DNA from 2 places in the Providencia rustigianii genome. Region 2 is predicted to be linked to the other one. Evidence: predicted binding sites of a transcription regulator. Region 2 holds the regulator's gene; the other holds the start of a gene.
The links. The regulator PurR, encoded in region 2, represses purine synthesis genes. The targets are predictions, from matches to a motif close to CANGCAAACGTTTGCNTG.
Positions count from the first base shown of each region.

Region 1: a site for PurR is predicted at 2,303-2,320, ahead of purM (phosphoribosylformylglycinamidine cyclo-ligase). Genes of this name have one in related genera too.

Region 1 covers NZ_LR134396.1:2,160,732-2,168,641, forward strand. Annotated here, with positions in the region: gene uraA (uracil permease) at 65-1,363, opposite strand; gene upp (uracil phosphoribosyltransferase) at 1,443-2,069, opposite strand; gene purM (phosphoribosylformylglycinamidine cyclo-ligase) at 2,384-3,424, shown strand; gene purN (phosphoribosylglycinamide formyltransferase) at 3,424-4,062, shown strand; gene speG (spermidine N1-acetyltransferase) at 4,333-4,878, shown strand; gene ppk1 (polyphosphate kinase 1) at 4,968-7,037, shown strand; gene ppx (exopolyphosphatase) at 7,042-7,910, shown strand, end outside.
Region 2 covers NZ_LR134396.1:1,695,074-1,702,983, reverse strand. Annotated here, with positions in the region: gene EL244_RS07865 (DUF1289 domain-containing protein) at 241-480, opposite strand; gene gloA (lactoylglutathione lyase) at 658-1,065, shown strand; gene rnt (ribonuclease T) at 1,192-1,836, shown strand; gene EL244_RS07850 (Grx4 family monothiol glutaredoxin) at 1,933-2,280, opposite strand; gene sodB (superoxide dismutase [Fe]) at 2,859-3,437, shown strand; gene purR (HTH-type transcriptional repressor PurR) at 3,879-4,904, shown strand; gene punR (DNA-binding transcriptional activator PunR) at 4,916-5,821, opposite strand; gene punC (purine nucleoside transporter PunC) at 5,945-7,171, shown strand; gene EL244_RS07825 (helix-turn-helix transcriptional regulator) at 7,322-7,910, shown strand, end outside.

The DNA.
Region 1 (7,910 bases), 470 kb from region 2:
TGAACACTCAGAACGTTAATTGCCGGAGCTTTAGCCACTCCGGCAATTTATTTTGTATTACCGCTTATTTATTTTTCTTTTCTTCCACAACATCCACTTCTGAAGTAATGAACTGTTTTTCTGGGCGTACGAAGGTAATAAAGCGGAATAATAATGCCATCAAGATACCCACGATAGTCGCCAGTGCCATACCTTTCAGTTCAGCTTGACCAATATGGATCACTGCACCACTAACACCGATGATTAGAATCACCGATGTTAAAATCAGGTTTTGCGGTTTGTTATAATCCACTTTAGAGTCGATCAATACGCGAATACCCGATGCACCAATAACCCCATACAGTAACAAGGATACGCCACCCATGACTGGAACCGGAACTAACTGAATAGCCGCCGCAAGTTTACCGATACAGGACAGTAAGATAGCAATTACCGCCGCACCGCCAATAACCCAAGTGCTATAGACCTTAGTGATCGCCATGACCCCGATGTTTTCACCGTAAGTGGTATTTGGTGTTGAACCAAAAAAACCTGATAATACGGTAGAAATCCCATTAGCAAACATCGAACGGTGTAAACCTGGGTTTTTCATCAAATCACGTTCTACAATATTCGCAGTGACCACTAAATGCCCGACATGTTCAGCAATAACCACTAATGCCGCAGGTAAAATAGTCAGGATAGCAAACCATTCAAAACGTGGCGTATAGAACGTTGGAATCGCAAACCAAGGTGCTTCAATCACCGGAGTGAAATCGACAATCCCCATAAAATACGACAGTGCATAACCAGAAAGGAAACCAATTAAAATTGGGATAATCGACAGGAAACCACGGAATACCACTGCACATAAAATCGTCACAGACAACGTGGTAAGTGAGATGATTAATGTCGATGAGTCAACGGGTGCGCCTTCTTTTGGCAATAATCCTGCCATTCCCGCTGCCGTTTGAGCCAATTCCAAACCAATAACTGCAACAATTGCCCCCATTGCCGCAGGAGGGAACATGACGTTGATCCAACCGCGACCGGCCACTTTGACAATGAGTGCCACAAGACAAAACAGCGCCCCACAGATAATAAACCCACCAAGAGCGAGCTCATAACCTAAAGGTAATAAAATTAAAACTGGTGAAATAAAGGCAAAACTAGAGCCCAAATACGCTGGGATTTTTCCTTTACAAATAAACAGGTATAACAGTGTACCAATCCCGTTAAACAGTAAGATAGTTGCAGGGTTAACCCCGAATAAAATAGGTACAATTACCGTCGCCCCAAACATGGCGAACAAATGTTGAAAGCTTAATGGGATGGTTTGTAATAAAGGTGGTCTTTCTTCAACACTTATCGTGCGGCGTGTCATCTCTCTTTATCCTCTTATCATGGTAGTGAGTATTATTTTTTTATCAAAAAAAAGCCGACTATCAAGTCGGCTTAATTATTTATTTAGTACCAAATATCTTATCGCCCGCGTCTCCGAGACCCGGAACGATGTAACCATCTTTATTTAAATATTGATCAATCGAAGCGGTATACAGTTCAACATCAGGGTGAGCAGCTTCTAATGCAGCAATACCTTCCGGAGCAGCAACAAGAACTAATATTTTAATTGAATTACAGCCGGATTTTTTCAATAGGTCGATAGTTGCAATCATCGAGCCACCTGTTGCTAACATTGGGTCAACAACCAGAGCCATACGCTCATCGATGTTTGAAACTAATTTTTGGAAATATGGGACAGGTTGCAATGTTTCTTCATCACGGTAAACACCCACTACGCTGATACGTGCACTTGGAACACTTTCCAGAACGCCGTTCATCATGCCAATACCAGCACGTAAAATTGGGACTACCGTAATTTTCTTACCTTTAATTTGTTCAATTTCTACCGGACCACACCAACCATCAATAGTAACTTTTTCAGTTTCTAGGTCTGCGGTTGCTTCATAAGTTAGTAGGCTACCAACCTCTGAGGCCAGTTCACGAAAACGCTTAGTGCTTATATCGTGATCTCGCATCAGGCCGAGTTTATGTTTAACGAGAGGGTGTTTTACCTCAACGATCTTCATGGGTTTCTCCTACCTTTTTAAACGTCACCGGACAAAAAAATCGCCGGATTATACCTCTTTTTTTATTATATGCCACTAGGAACCTATTGATTTAGGTCAAAGTATAATCAAACAAACTTTCTTTGTTCGAATAGTATACACCAAATATTTTTTGTTATAGGTTCTCCATAAATTAGTGGGCGATCTATCACTGGATATCCCTTTATTCTGACAAATATTTCACTCAGAAAGCTATCGCAAACGTTTGCGGAGCCTGATAGAATATCTGCAAATGATGTTATTTTTTCCAAAATGCAATTGCCTTGGGGGCCGTAGTGACTGATAAAACCTCTCTCAGCTATAAAGATGCCGGTGTCGATATTGATGCGGGTAACGCATTGGTTGAACGTATCAAAGGTGTGGTGAAAGAAACTCGCCGTCCAGAAGTTATGGGAGGACTGGGGGGATTTGGCGCATTATGTTCCCTTCCGCAGAAATATCGTGAACCTGTTTTAGTTTCAGGCACTGATGGCGTAGGCACTAAATTACGTCTTGCTATGGATCTGAAACGCCATGACTCCATCGGTATCGACCTCGTCGCTATGTGTGTGAACGACTTAATCGTACAAGGTGCAGAGCCACTATTTTTCCTCGATTATTATGCTACGGGTAAATTAGATGTGGATACCGCAGCTAGCGTCATTACAGGCATAGCCGAAGGTTGTAAACAATCAGGTTGCGCATTAGTTGGCGGTGAAACCGCTGAAATGCCAGGAATGTACCACGGTGAAGATTATGATGTTGCAGGCTTCTGTGTTGGCGTTGTTGAGCGTTCTGAAATCATCGATGGTTCAAAAGTCAGCGCCGGCGATGCGTTAATTGCCTTAGGATCAAGTGGCCCACATTCTAACGGCTATTCATTAGTCCGAAAAATTTTGGAAGTGAGCAAAACCAACCCAGAAACTACCCAATTAGCAGGAAAATCTCTCGCTGATCATCTCCTTGAGCCAACCCGAATTTATGTGAAAAATGTACTGGAACTCATTGCCAAAAATGATATCCATGCCATTGCGCATATTACAGGTGGCGGTTTCTGGGAAAATATTCCTCGCGTATTACCGGATAATACCCAAGCAATTATTGATGGTAATAGTTGGCAGTGGCCTGCTGTATTTGAATGGTTACAACAGGCAGGCGATGTCACCACTCACGAAATGTATCGTACATTTAACTGCGGCGTCGGTATCATCATCGCCCTGCCACAATCAGAAGTTGAATCTGCCCTAAATTTACTGACCTCTTTAGGGGAAAATGCGTGGCAAATTGGTACTATTGGCGCATTGCCAGCCGGTGAAGAGCAGGTTGTTATTCGCTAATGAAAAACATCGTGGTATTGATTTCGGGCAGCGGCAGTAATTTACAATCAATGATTGATGCTTGCCAATGTGGTGAAATCAGCGGGCAAATCGTTGCTGTGATTAGCAACAAAAATGATGCTTACGGTTTACAGCGAGCACAAAAGGCGGGTATTCCCGCCATTTGTGTGGACTCCAAACAATTTGCCGATCGCCAAACATATGATGCCGCATTGTTAGACACCATTGAACGGTACCAACCTGATTTAGTCATTTTGGCTGGATTTATGCGCATTCTCACCCCCGAATTTGTTAAACATTTCACTGGGAAAATGCTCAATATCCACCCTTCTTTATTACCAAAATATCCGGGGCTACATACTCATCGTAGGGCCTTAGAAAATGGCGATAAAGAACACGGTACATCCGTGCATTTTGTCACGGAAGAACTCGATGGCGGTCCGATTATTATGCAAGGTCGCATACCGGTTTATTCAACAGATACCGAGGATGATTTGGTCGAACGAGTCAAACTACAAGAGCACATTATTTATCCTCAAGTGGTCGAGTGGTTTATTGCTAATCGACTAGTCATGGGGGATGGTAAAGCCTTTTTAGATGGTAAAGCGATACCAATAACAGGGTTCATTGCCGAATAGCAGCCTAGAAAATACGATTAAGGGTGGAGAAAAAATCTCCGCCCTTTTTATTTACATACGTTTATCAGAAAGAACTCATTGTTCGATATACGAAAGCGATTACGCTGTAATTAAGTGAACTAATATTCACCAATAAGAATAACACCCTGCTTTCTGTCATTATTTTATTGTAAATAAGTGGTATTCTAAATATAAGGATGGTCAATTGACTTAGTGATTGATGTTTTATCCTTAACGAGTTCTAAAATTAACAATAAACTGAGGTGTTTTATGACGACCGGGCAAGCTCATCTGTTCAGATTGCGCCCACTTGAGCGTGAAGATTTAGCATTTATCCATCAAATCGATAATAACGCCAATATCATGCGTTATTGGTTCGAAGAGCCATATGAAGCATTTGTGGAGTTAAGTGATCTTTACGATAAACATATTCATGACCAATCTGAACGACGCTTTATCGTAGAATGCGATAGTGAAAAAGTCGGTTTAGTCGAATTGGTTGAAATTGATTATGTTCACCGTCGTTCCGAATTTCAAATTATTATCGCACCGCGTTATCAAGGCAAAGGTTATGCTAGCCGAGCAGCAAAACTCGCAATGGACTACGCCTTTTCGGTGCTCAATTTATACAAGCTGTATCTGATAGTCGATAAAGAAAATATCAAAGCTATTCATATCTATAATAAGCTCGGTTTCCATACTGAAGGCGAGCTTATTGATGAGTTCTTTGTGAATGGTCGTTATCATACTGCAATCCGTATGTGCATATTTCAGCATCAATATTTTGCAATGAAGCAGCAAGCTACAAATGAGTAATATGCCACAGTCTTACGGCAAGTAAGTGACAGGTGATAATCAGTCTCTACACGCATTAACCTATATTATCAGTCGAATACGGAGCAACAATGTCCCAAGAACGCCTCTATCATGAAAAAGAGCTCAGCTGGCTCTCTTTTAACGAACGAGTTCTTCAAGAAGCCGCTGACAAGCGTAACCCTTTGATTGAACGAATGCGTTTTTTGGGCATTTATTCCAATAACTTAGACGAATTTTATAAGGTCCGTTTTGCCGATGTAAAACGCCGTATTTTAATTAATGAAGAGCGAGGCTCCGCTAGCGGGGCTCGCCATCTACTCAAGCGCATCCAATCCAAAGTCGCAAAACAAGAGCAAGAGTTCGATATTTTATATAACGACTTGCTACTAGAAATGGCGCGTAATCAGATTTTTTTAATCAATGAACGTCAAATTTCTCCACGCCAACAGATTTGGTTGCGTCAATATTTTCGACAAAACCTGCGTCAGCACATTACCCCCATTTTAATTAACCGAGATACCAACTTAGTTGAGTTCTTAAAAGACGACTACACCTATCTTGCGGTTGAAATTATTAATGGTGCCAATGTGCAATATGCACTGCTGGAGATCCCATCGGATAAGGTTCCACGTTTTGTTAATCTGCCACCAGAAATGCCAAAACGTCGAAAATCCATGATTTTGATTGATAACATATTACGTTACACCCTTGATGAAATTTTTAAAGGCTTCTTCGATTATGACAAACTCAATGCTTATTCGATGAAGATGACCCGAGATGCGGAATATGACATTGCCACCGAAATGGAGTCCAGCTTGCTGGAAATAATGTCATCCACATTAAAACAGCGCCTCACCGCAGAACCCGTACGTTTTGTGTATCAACGAGATATGCCGGACGAGATGGTCGCCCTTTTACGAGAAAAATTGGGCTTATCCAGTGATGATTCAGTTATTGCAGGTGGACGCTACCATAACTTTAAAGATTTCATTAACTTCCCAAATGAAGGGAATAAAAATCTACTGAATAAACCTTTGCCGCGTTTACGTCACCGCTGGTTTGACAATTTCCGTAACGGCTTTGACGCCATTCGTGAACGTGATGTGTTGCTGTACTACCCTTATTACACTTTTGAACACACTTTAGAATTACTTCGTCAGGCTTCTTTCGACCCTAATGTTCTGTCGATTAAAATTAATATTTATCGTGTGGCTAAAGATTCCCGCATTATTGATTCCGTGATCCACGCAGCTCACAATGGCAAAAAAGTGACCGTCGTGGTGGAGTTACAAGCTCGTTTCGATGAGGCAGCCAATATCCACTGGGCAAAACGCCTGACTGAAGCCGGTGTTCACGTTATCTTCTCTGCACCGGGACTTAAAATTCACGCCAAGCTGTTTATTATTTCCCGCATGGAAGAGGGGCAAATTGTCCGCTATGCCCATATCGGAACTGGTAACTTTAACGAAAAAACAGCGCGCTTATATACCGACTATTCACTACTGACCTGTGACGAACAAATCACTAATGAAGTTCGCCGCGTCTTTAGCTTTATTGAAAACCCATATCGCCCAGTGACCTTTGATAACTTAATGGTATCGCCACAAAATACACGGACCAAAATTACAGAGCTAATAGACCAAGAAATTGCCAATGCTAATGCTGGGCTGCCTAGTGGTATCACACTGAAAATAAACAACTTAGTTGATAGAGAATTAACCGACAAACTGTATGATGCCTCAAATGCGGGTGTGAAAATTCGCTTATTAGTCCGAGGAATGTGCTCATTAGTTGCAGGGCAACAAGGCTATAGCGAAAATATTCACGTGACGAGTGTGGTCGATCGTTTCCTTGAACACGATCGCGTCTACGTATTCACCAATGCGGGTGATGAAAAAGTCTTTATCTCCTCCGCCGATTGGATGACTCGCAATATTGACTATCGCATTGAGGTCGCGGTTCGTTTGGTTGACCCGCGCTTGAAACAACTCGTTTTAGATATCCTCGAACTGCAATTTAGCGATACCGTCAAAGCACGTTTTGTTGATAAAGAACTGAGTAATAATTATGTCCCTCGCGGCAATAAGCGCAAAATACGCGCTCAATTAGCTGTTTATGAATTTTTAAAAGCGCTTGAAATGCCAGAAACCCGAGTTTGATATTATGCCAATAACCTCTTCATCTACCCCAAGACCGCAAGAAATTGCTGCGATTGACTTGGGTTCAAATAGTTTTCATATGGTCATTGCGCGTATCGTCAATGGGGCATTACAAGTACTTACCCGTTTAAAAAAACGGGTGCATCTTGCGGATGGTCTCAGTGATACCAATGAATTAAGCGAAGAAGCCATGGAACGAGGGCTATCTTGTCTTGCTCTGTTTGCTGAGCGCTTACAGGGTTTTACCCCTGAAAACGTCTGTATTGTAGGCACCCACTCGTTACGGGTTGCGACAAACGTCGAAGAATTTTTACGTCGTGCTAAAGCCATCATCCCCTATCCAATCGAGATTATTTCAGGTCAAGAAGAAGCCCGTTTAATTTTCATGGGTGTCGAACATACCCAACCAGAAAAAGGTCGCAAACTGGTTATTGATATTGGTGGCGGGTCCACCGAATTAGTGATTGGTGAAAAATTTGAACCATTGCTGATTGAAAGCCGTCGAATGGGGTGTGTCAGTTTTGCACGCAACTATTTTCCTAACGAAATCATTTCACCTGAAAATTTTAATCGCGCTTATCTTGCAGCTTGTTTAAAATTAGAAAGCACGGCTATTCAATTTAAAAAACAGCCGTGGGATGTGGCAATGGGGGCATCAGGAACCATCAAGGCAGCCCATGCCGTGATCGTTGAAATGGGTGACAGAGACGGCCTCATTACGCGAGAACGTTTGGAAGCAATTAAGCAATTAACGCTAAAATATAAGACCTTTAAATCGTTGGATCTTCCAGGATTATCTGCGGAACGCAAGTATGTATTTGCACCGGGGTTAGCAATCCTAATCGCCGTTTTTGATTCCTTAGAAATTAAAGA
Region 2 (7,910 bases):
AAAAGCAATGGCAAATAAATTGTTTAAAAACAAAAGAATATAGTTACTCTTAAAGTTATATTTTTTACAAGGGGTTCAGAATAATACCATCACTAATTTTTATAAATAAAATTTAATTGAAAGATAACTTATGAAATAAATTTAATCTAATATAATTAAATGTGAATCTTTTCAACAATCGATTGATTGAATTATTAATATTAAAGCATATAGATAAAAATAATTACATACCGTAATAAATTAGAAAAGTGACTGTTGCAGATCAATTATTTCTTCTTGTATCACTTTTTTGCTATTTGCTCTTAGTAACCGTTGACGGCATAAGCGAATCACATGACGTTTTTGAGCATTAGTCAATTGTAACCACCCAAATCTTTCATCCCGAGTCCTATAGCAACCTCGGCAGTAACCCTGCTCATTGGTTTGACATATCCCGCGGCAAGGGCTAGGAATCTCAAAAAATTCAAGTTGTTCTGCCATAGTTAATCCCTCCCCACAATCAAAGTCATAAATATATGATATACTCCCCAAAAATGAATATAACCATTAATTGAATAAAAAATAAACTGTAATCGCTGTATTTAGTAATATACCCACGTTATATTAATAGATAAATCGATTCGGCATTATGATGTGAAAATTTATAGGGAGAATTTTATGCGCTTACTTCATACCATGTTACGTGTGACTGATATGCAACGTTCCATTGATTTTTATACCGACGTTTTGGGTATGCGTCTATTACGTACGAGTGAAAATCCTGAATATAAATACTCTCTTGCTTTTGTGGGTTATAGCGATGAAAGCGAAGGTGCAGTGATTGAACTAACTTATAACTGGGGTGTTACTGAATACGAAATGGGTAATGCTTATGGACATATTGCACTCGGTGTAGACGATGTTGCAAAGACCTGTAATGATATTCGCCAAGCTGGTGGAAAAATCACTCGAGAAGCAGGTCCAGTAAAAGGTGGCTCTACTGTGATTGCCTTTGTGGAAGACCCTGATGGGTATAAAATTGAATTAATTGAAAATAAAAGTGCAAGTAAAGGGTTAGGTCACTAATCAACTCAATTGTTTAAAATTTAGGTGGCTTTCATGTCCACCTAAATTTTCTATTGTATTTAGCGACAAAAATATATTCCCTTTGGCATAATAAAAGCCAACCAGAAACCGTAAACTGAAAGTCAAATGTCTGAAAAAAATAATCCTAACTCACTGGTAAATCGCTTCCGAGGTTACTACCCTGTCGTTATTGATGTTGAAACTGGTGGCTTTAATCCTAAAACGGACGGTCTATTAGAAATAGCGGCAATTACTTTGAAAATGGATAATGAAGGTTGGTTATCTATTGATGAGACTTTACATTTTCATGTGGAGCCTTTTGAGGGCGCTAACCTAGAGCCTGCCGCGCTTGCATTCACGGGCATTGACCCAACAAATCCATTACGCGGTGCAGTCAGTGAATATGATGCTTTGCATGCCATATTTAAAACGATCCGCAAAGGGATGAAAAATACTGACTGTAATCGCGCCATAATGGTGGCCCATAACGCTAATTTTGACCATAGCTTTGTGATGAATGCAGCAGAGCGTTCTGGTTTAAAACGTAATCCTTTCCACCCTTTTGCCACTTTCGATACAGCCGCATTAAGTGGCTTAGTTTTTGGGCAAACTATTTTGGCTAAAGCCTGTGTTACCGCAGGAATTCCTTTTGATGGAAAACAAGCTCATGGCGCATTATATGATACCAATCGGACTGCGCTCCTGTTCTGCGAACTCGTGAATAAATGGAAGAAGCTCGGTGGTTGGCCCCTCCCCGCAGAATCCGAATAGTGTAAGTAACTACATAAAAAAACCGTATTAGACTTTAAAATACTAATACGGTTTTTATTACTTGATGTAATTTTAACAAATTACAACAGCAGTAAATTATTCAGAGGCCGCGTCATCCGCAGAACGATATTTATCCGCAGTTTCCTTAATTAGCGTTTGTAACTCGCCACGCTGGAACATCTCAACAATAATATCGCATCCACCAACTAATTCACCATCGACCCATAGTTGTGGGAATGTTGGCCAATTGGCGTATTTTGGTAACTCTGCACGGATATCTGGATTCTGTAAAATATCAACGTAAGCAAAACGCTCACCACAAGAAGATAGAGCTTGCACTGCTTGAGCAGAAAAGCCACAGCTTGGCAGCTTTGGCGAGCCTTTCATATATAATAAAATTGGATTTTCTTTAACTTGGCGCTCAATTTTTTCAATTGTTGTCATTTCTAATTCCTAAAGCATGGGTGCTGATTTTGTAGTCAATTAGCAGTATTACCCGCCTCTTTATATACCGAAATCATTAACTGGAATGACTTCTCGGCACTGTTAAAACATCGTAAACAGCTCAGTGATAGTTTCATACAATATGCCAGTTTTGTAAGGTGATTACTATAGCACTCCTACTTGCTTCACTCAAAAGGTGAAAAGCTGCGTACATTGGTTCTCTTTTGCAAATGTCTATTTTACTGCGCTGTTTTTACAGTGTAATTATGGTTGTTGTTTGTTAATATATTAGCAAATTAATAACACTGAATGCTTTTCCATACTCAATAAAAGCTAAAAGTGGAGAGGTTGCCGAGATAAAACTTGAATATACCCAACAAAAACTTAGTCATTAATAGCATCATGGGATAGGCTTTTTATTCTTAAAAGTTGTATCCTATGATAATAATTAAATGATATATCAAACAGCATAATACGACGTTAACGTTTTAGCTGTAATAATAGAAGTAAGAACAATTTCAGCTCATTTTACGAGCAAACACCCTAAATATTGAATAAAAGCAATCAAGGAGTACGCAATGTCTTTTGAATTACCAGCTCTACCGTATGCTAAAGATGCTTTAGAACCTCATATCTCTGCAGAGACCTTAGAATATCACTACGGTAAACACCATAATACTTATGTTGTTAACCTGAACAACCTAATCAAAGGGACTAAATTTGAAGGTTTGTCTTTAGAAGAAATCATTAAAACTTCTGAGGCTGGTGTATTCAATAACGCCGCTCAAGTTTGGAACCACACTTTTTATTGGCACTGCTTAGCCCCTAATGCAGGTGGCGAACCTACTGGCAAAGTTGCAGAAGCAATCAATAAAGCATTCGGTTCTTTTGCTCAGTTCAAAGAGCAATTCACAGATGCTGCTATTAAAAATTTTGGCGCAGGTTGGACTTGGTTAGTTAAAAAATCTGATGGTAGTCTAGCTATCGTTAATACATCTAACGCAGCAACACCAATTTCTGGTGATGATAAACCTATTTTGACTGTTGATATCTGGGAACATGCTTACTATATCGACTACCGTAACGCACGTCCAAAATACTTAGAAAACTTCTGGGCGCTGGTTAACTGGAAATTTGTTGAAGAAAATCTGGCTTAATTGTAGTTCAGATCTAAAATGATTAAGGGCGAGTATCATACTCGCCCTTAATTGTTTTTCACCTTCAATGGTGGTGAAAAAAGAAATCAAAAAATATGTACGGCAAAAAGAATAATTACAACTAAAGAGCCCATTGCCGCCATTAATCCATATTTAAAATCTGTATCCATGAGTTCCTCTCATTTAAAGTAAAGAAGTTGAAGTAATATTAACCATGCCAATACAACGGTTAATTTAGTATACATCCACAAAAATGCAAAACCAGTGCTTATGTCACATGTTATAACATCAATTATTTCTTTCGTTTTTGCGCTAGATCAGACAAAATCGATAACAAATCGCTAAATTATTGCTTGTAAAGGGTCAATGCATCAATATGCAGGTAATTATTTAACTAGAATTCTTTTAGAGACCAAGTCTGGTCAGGAGTTTTTTCTTCCCATGGCAACGATTAAAGATGTGGCGAAGCGTGCTGGCGTCTCCACCACAACCGTCTCCCATGTTATCAACAAGACGCGTTTTGTCGCTGATGATACAAAGACAGCCGTTTGGGCTGCCATCAAAGAGCTTAATTATTCACCAAGTGCGGTTGCCCGTAGTTTAAAAGTCAACCATACAAAGTCTATTGGCTTACTGGCAACATCAAGTGAAGCGCCCTATTTTGCTGAAGTTATTGAGTCGGTAGAAAATAGTTGCTATGAAAAAGGCTATACCCTAATTTTATGTAACTCCCATAGTAATTTAGGTAAACAAAAAGCCTATCTGCAAATGTTAGCGCAAAAGCGTGTTGATGGCTTATTGGTGATGTGTTCCGAATACCCTGACACTCTTATCAGTATGCTGGAAGACTATCGCAATATCCCCATGGTCGTAATGGATTGGGGTACATCTCGAGGCGACTTTACAGATAGTATTATTGATAACTCTTTCCATGGTGGTTATCTTGCTGGGCGTTACTTAATTGATCGAGGTCATCGTGACATTGGAGTGATCCCTGGCTCCCTTGAAAGAAACACCGGTATAGGGCGGCTTACTGGCTTTAAAAAGGCCATGGAAGAAGCCAAGGTTACCCTAAGAGATGAATGGATCGTTCAAGGGGATTTCGAACCAGAATCCGGCTATAAAGCCATGATGCAAATTTTAAGTAATAAGCATCGCCCTACTGCCGTCTTCTGTGGTGGGGATATTATGGCGATGGGAGCCATCTGCGCTGCTGATGAAATGGGCTTGCGCGTCCCTCAGGATATTTCCATTATTGGTTATGATAATGTGCGTAATGCTCGTTATTTTACCCCTGCATTGACTACCATCCATCAGCCTAAAGAGCGTTTAGGGCAGATGGCATTTACGATGTTGCTCGACCGTATTGTTAATAAACGCGAAGATGCACAGACGATTGAAGTTCATCCTCGCTTAGTTGAGCGTCGCTCTGTCGCGGATGGTCCATTTATTGATTATCGTCGATAAGGATGTCTTATTCAGGACGATAACCATTCAGCGTTGAGGGTTTCACTATCGCCAAGATAATCCAGTAACCAACTCAACGCTGGAGAAGGATTATTCTCTACCCAAGTTAAACAACAAGGGCTCGATGGAAATGGTTGTGATAGCTTTAACTCCACCAACTTCCCTTGTTCACATAATGGTGCTGCACGGTGTTCCGGTACCATTCCAACGCAAAGACCATTCATCAAACAAGTTAATCCACTCTCCCAGTATGGCACCACTAAGCGCCGCTGGTTATCCAGTGCCCATGTATCTCTTTTAGGTAAACTACGTGATGTATCCTCTAAACATAAGCTAGGATATTGACGCATTTGGTCATCAGAAAGCTTGTTTTCAATTTGAGCTAAGGGATGATCAGGACTAGCAACACAGCGCCAAGACATAAATCCCATATCACGAAAACTGTAACGCTCACCAATTGGAGACGCGCGTGTAGCACCGATAGCCACATCCACACGCCCATCAGCTAAGGCATCCCATACCCCATTAAAAACCTCAGGGTGAATAAATAATTCGATGTCAGGAAAATGTCGATAAAAATCCAAGATCAATTGCTCTGTTCGCTGTGGTTTAACAATACAATCCACAGCAATACTGAATTGCCCACGCCAGCCATTTGCCACTTGCTGACACATATGGCGGGTATCAGTCATTTTTTTGATAACTGATCGTCCTTCCTTGATAAAGATAACACCCGCTTCAGTGAGCACAACATCACGATGGCGTCGTTCAAATAGAGGTACAGCAAGCCACTCCTCAATTTGCTTTACAGTATAACTGATTGCAGAAGGCACACGATGCAGCTCTTCGGCGGCACCGCTAAAACTTCCCGTTCGAGCAACAGCATCAATTACTTCAAGTGCATGCGCTGACCACATACGCGTTCCTTTCAAAATATTTGATAACAGAGTCCAAATATTACCGTTTCACAATGTAAAAAAACAGCCTATACAATAAGATAATCGTTAACATTATTTCAAATATTAATTAAGTAAAATACTATGACCAATACTGCGACAAAAAACTCTTCCGGTTTTCTGATTTACCTTGCAGGGTTAAGCATGCTAGGTTTTTTGGCCATCGATATGTATCTGCCTGCCTTTGGTGCTATGCAAACATCCCTGAATACAACTGAAGGTGCTATCAGCGCTTCACTCAGTATTTTTTTAGCTGGTTTTGCTTTTGCTCAACTAGTGTGGGGGCCCCTTTCAGATAAATTAGGTCGTAAGCCAATTCTGATCGCTGGATTATCACTATTTATTATTAGTTGCCTCGGAATGTTGTGGGTTACAGATGCAACTCAATTGTTAATACTGCGCTTTTTACAGGCTGTCGGTGTATGTTCGGCTGCAGTACTCTGGCAAGCATTAGTTATTGATCGCTATGATGAAGCAGATACTCAAAAAGTCTTTGCTTCAATTATGCCTCTTGTTGCTCTGTCTCCGGCTTTAGCGCCACTATTGGGTGCTTGGGTATTAGAGCATAAGGATTGGGAGTTTATTTTTGTTGTTCTTATGATGGTTGGCGTTCTGTTGCTTCTTCCGACTTTATTTTTAAAGAAAATCACGCCAAAAACAGTTTTAGAAGAAAAATCTTCATCAGATAAAATTTCTTTTTCAAAATTAATGAGTTCCCGTATCTTTAGTGGAAACGTGCTGATTTATGCTTCTTGTAGCGCAGGTTTTTTTGCATGGTTAACTGGCTCACCATTTATCTTACGTGATATGGGCTTTAACCCTGCTGATATCGGCTTAAGCTACATCCCGCAAACTCTGGCATTTATTGTCGGTGGATACGGTTGCCGCTTTGTTTTGATAAAAGTGCGAGCTGAGCTGTTATTCCCGTTATTATTAATTGGTTATGCTATTAGTATGTCCGTACTGTTTATCATGGCACTGTATAGCCAACCAACATTAACCTTAATTCTAATTCCATTCTGCTTTATGGCAGCGATGAATGGAGCATCCTATCCCATTGCAGTTTCGAAAGCACTGAATGCATTCCCAACAGCCAGTGGCAAAGCTGCCGCCTTACAGAATGCATTGCAACTCGGTTTGTGCTTCTTAGCTAGCTTGCTTGTCTCTGCTCTTGCTTTCAACCCATTACTCGCAACAACTGGCGTTATGGCGTTTACTATTATTCCGATGATTCTTGGTTATTGGATGCAACGTTGTGCCGTAAAGTCGAATAATGAGGTAAAGCGTGCTGAGTACCAGCATAATTCCTAATTATTTCAACTAGCCACGACTTAGCCACATCACACTTCAATAAGCGATGTGGCTTTTTTATCTTCAATTAGTTACGAATAATTTATAGGGTTAATTTTATATTCAAAACAGGCTATCATAAAATCATTCAATGATGAATTTTTGAGAACCATGCTAAAACAGTATTATCCACCGGATGAATTAAAAGAGTTTGTAAGCTCAATTTTAATCATCAAGAAGTTCACATCTCCTATTAAAATATTTCCAGGCACTGGTGCGGAAATATGGATTTCTTCGACCAATATCAGCATGTCCACTGATGCCCATACATCTATAAATCCATATCAACTCATCATTCCAAGAATTAATATTTTTACTGCAATTCCTAACAATGCCACGGTTATGGTCTTACGTATTCGCCATGATGCATTGCGCTTTTTACTTCCTCTGCGAACCTTAAACTTTACAGATACTCCTATGCCACTGAGCCATATTTGGAACGATAATTGGTTTAAATCATTGGCTAACTCTTCCTTTAAAGAATTACACGATTATTTCTACGCAAATAAAGCTACAAAGAAAACTCACTTTATTGATCAGGTTCTCAATACGCTATACCGTAATCCAGAGAAAAAAATAACGGAAATAGCAAATGACACTGGCTATAGTGCTCGTTTGATACAAAAAGAGTTTCTAAAAGAATTTGGTATCACGCCAAAACGTTACCAGATCAATTGCCGTCTTGAGCATGTATTAAAAA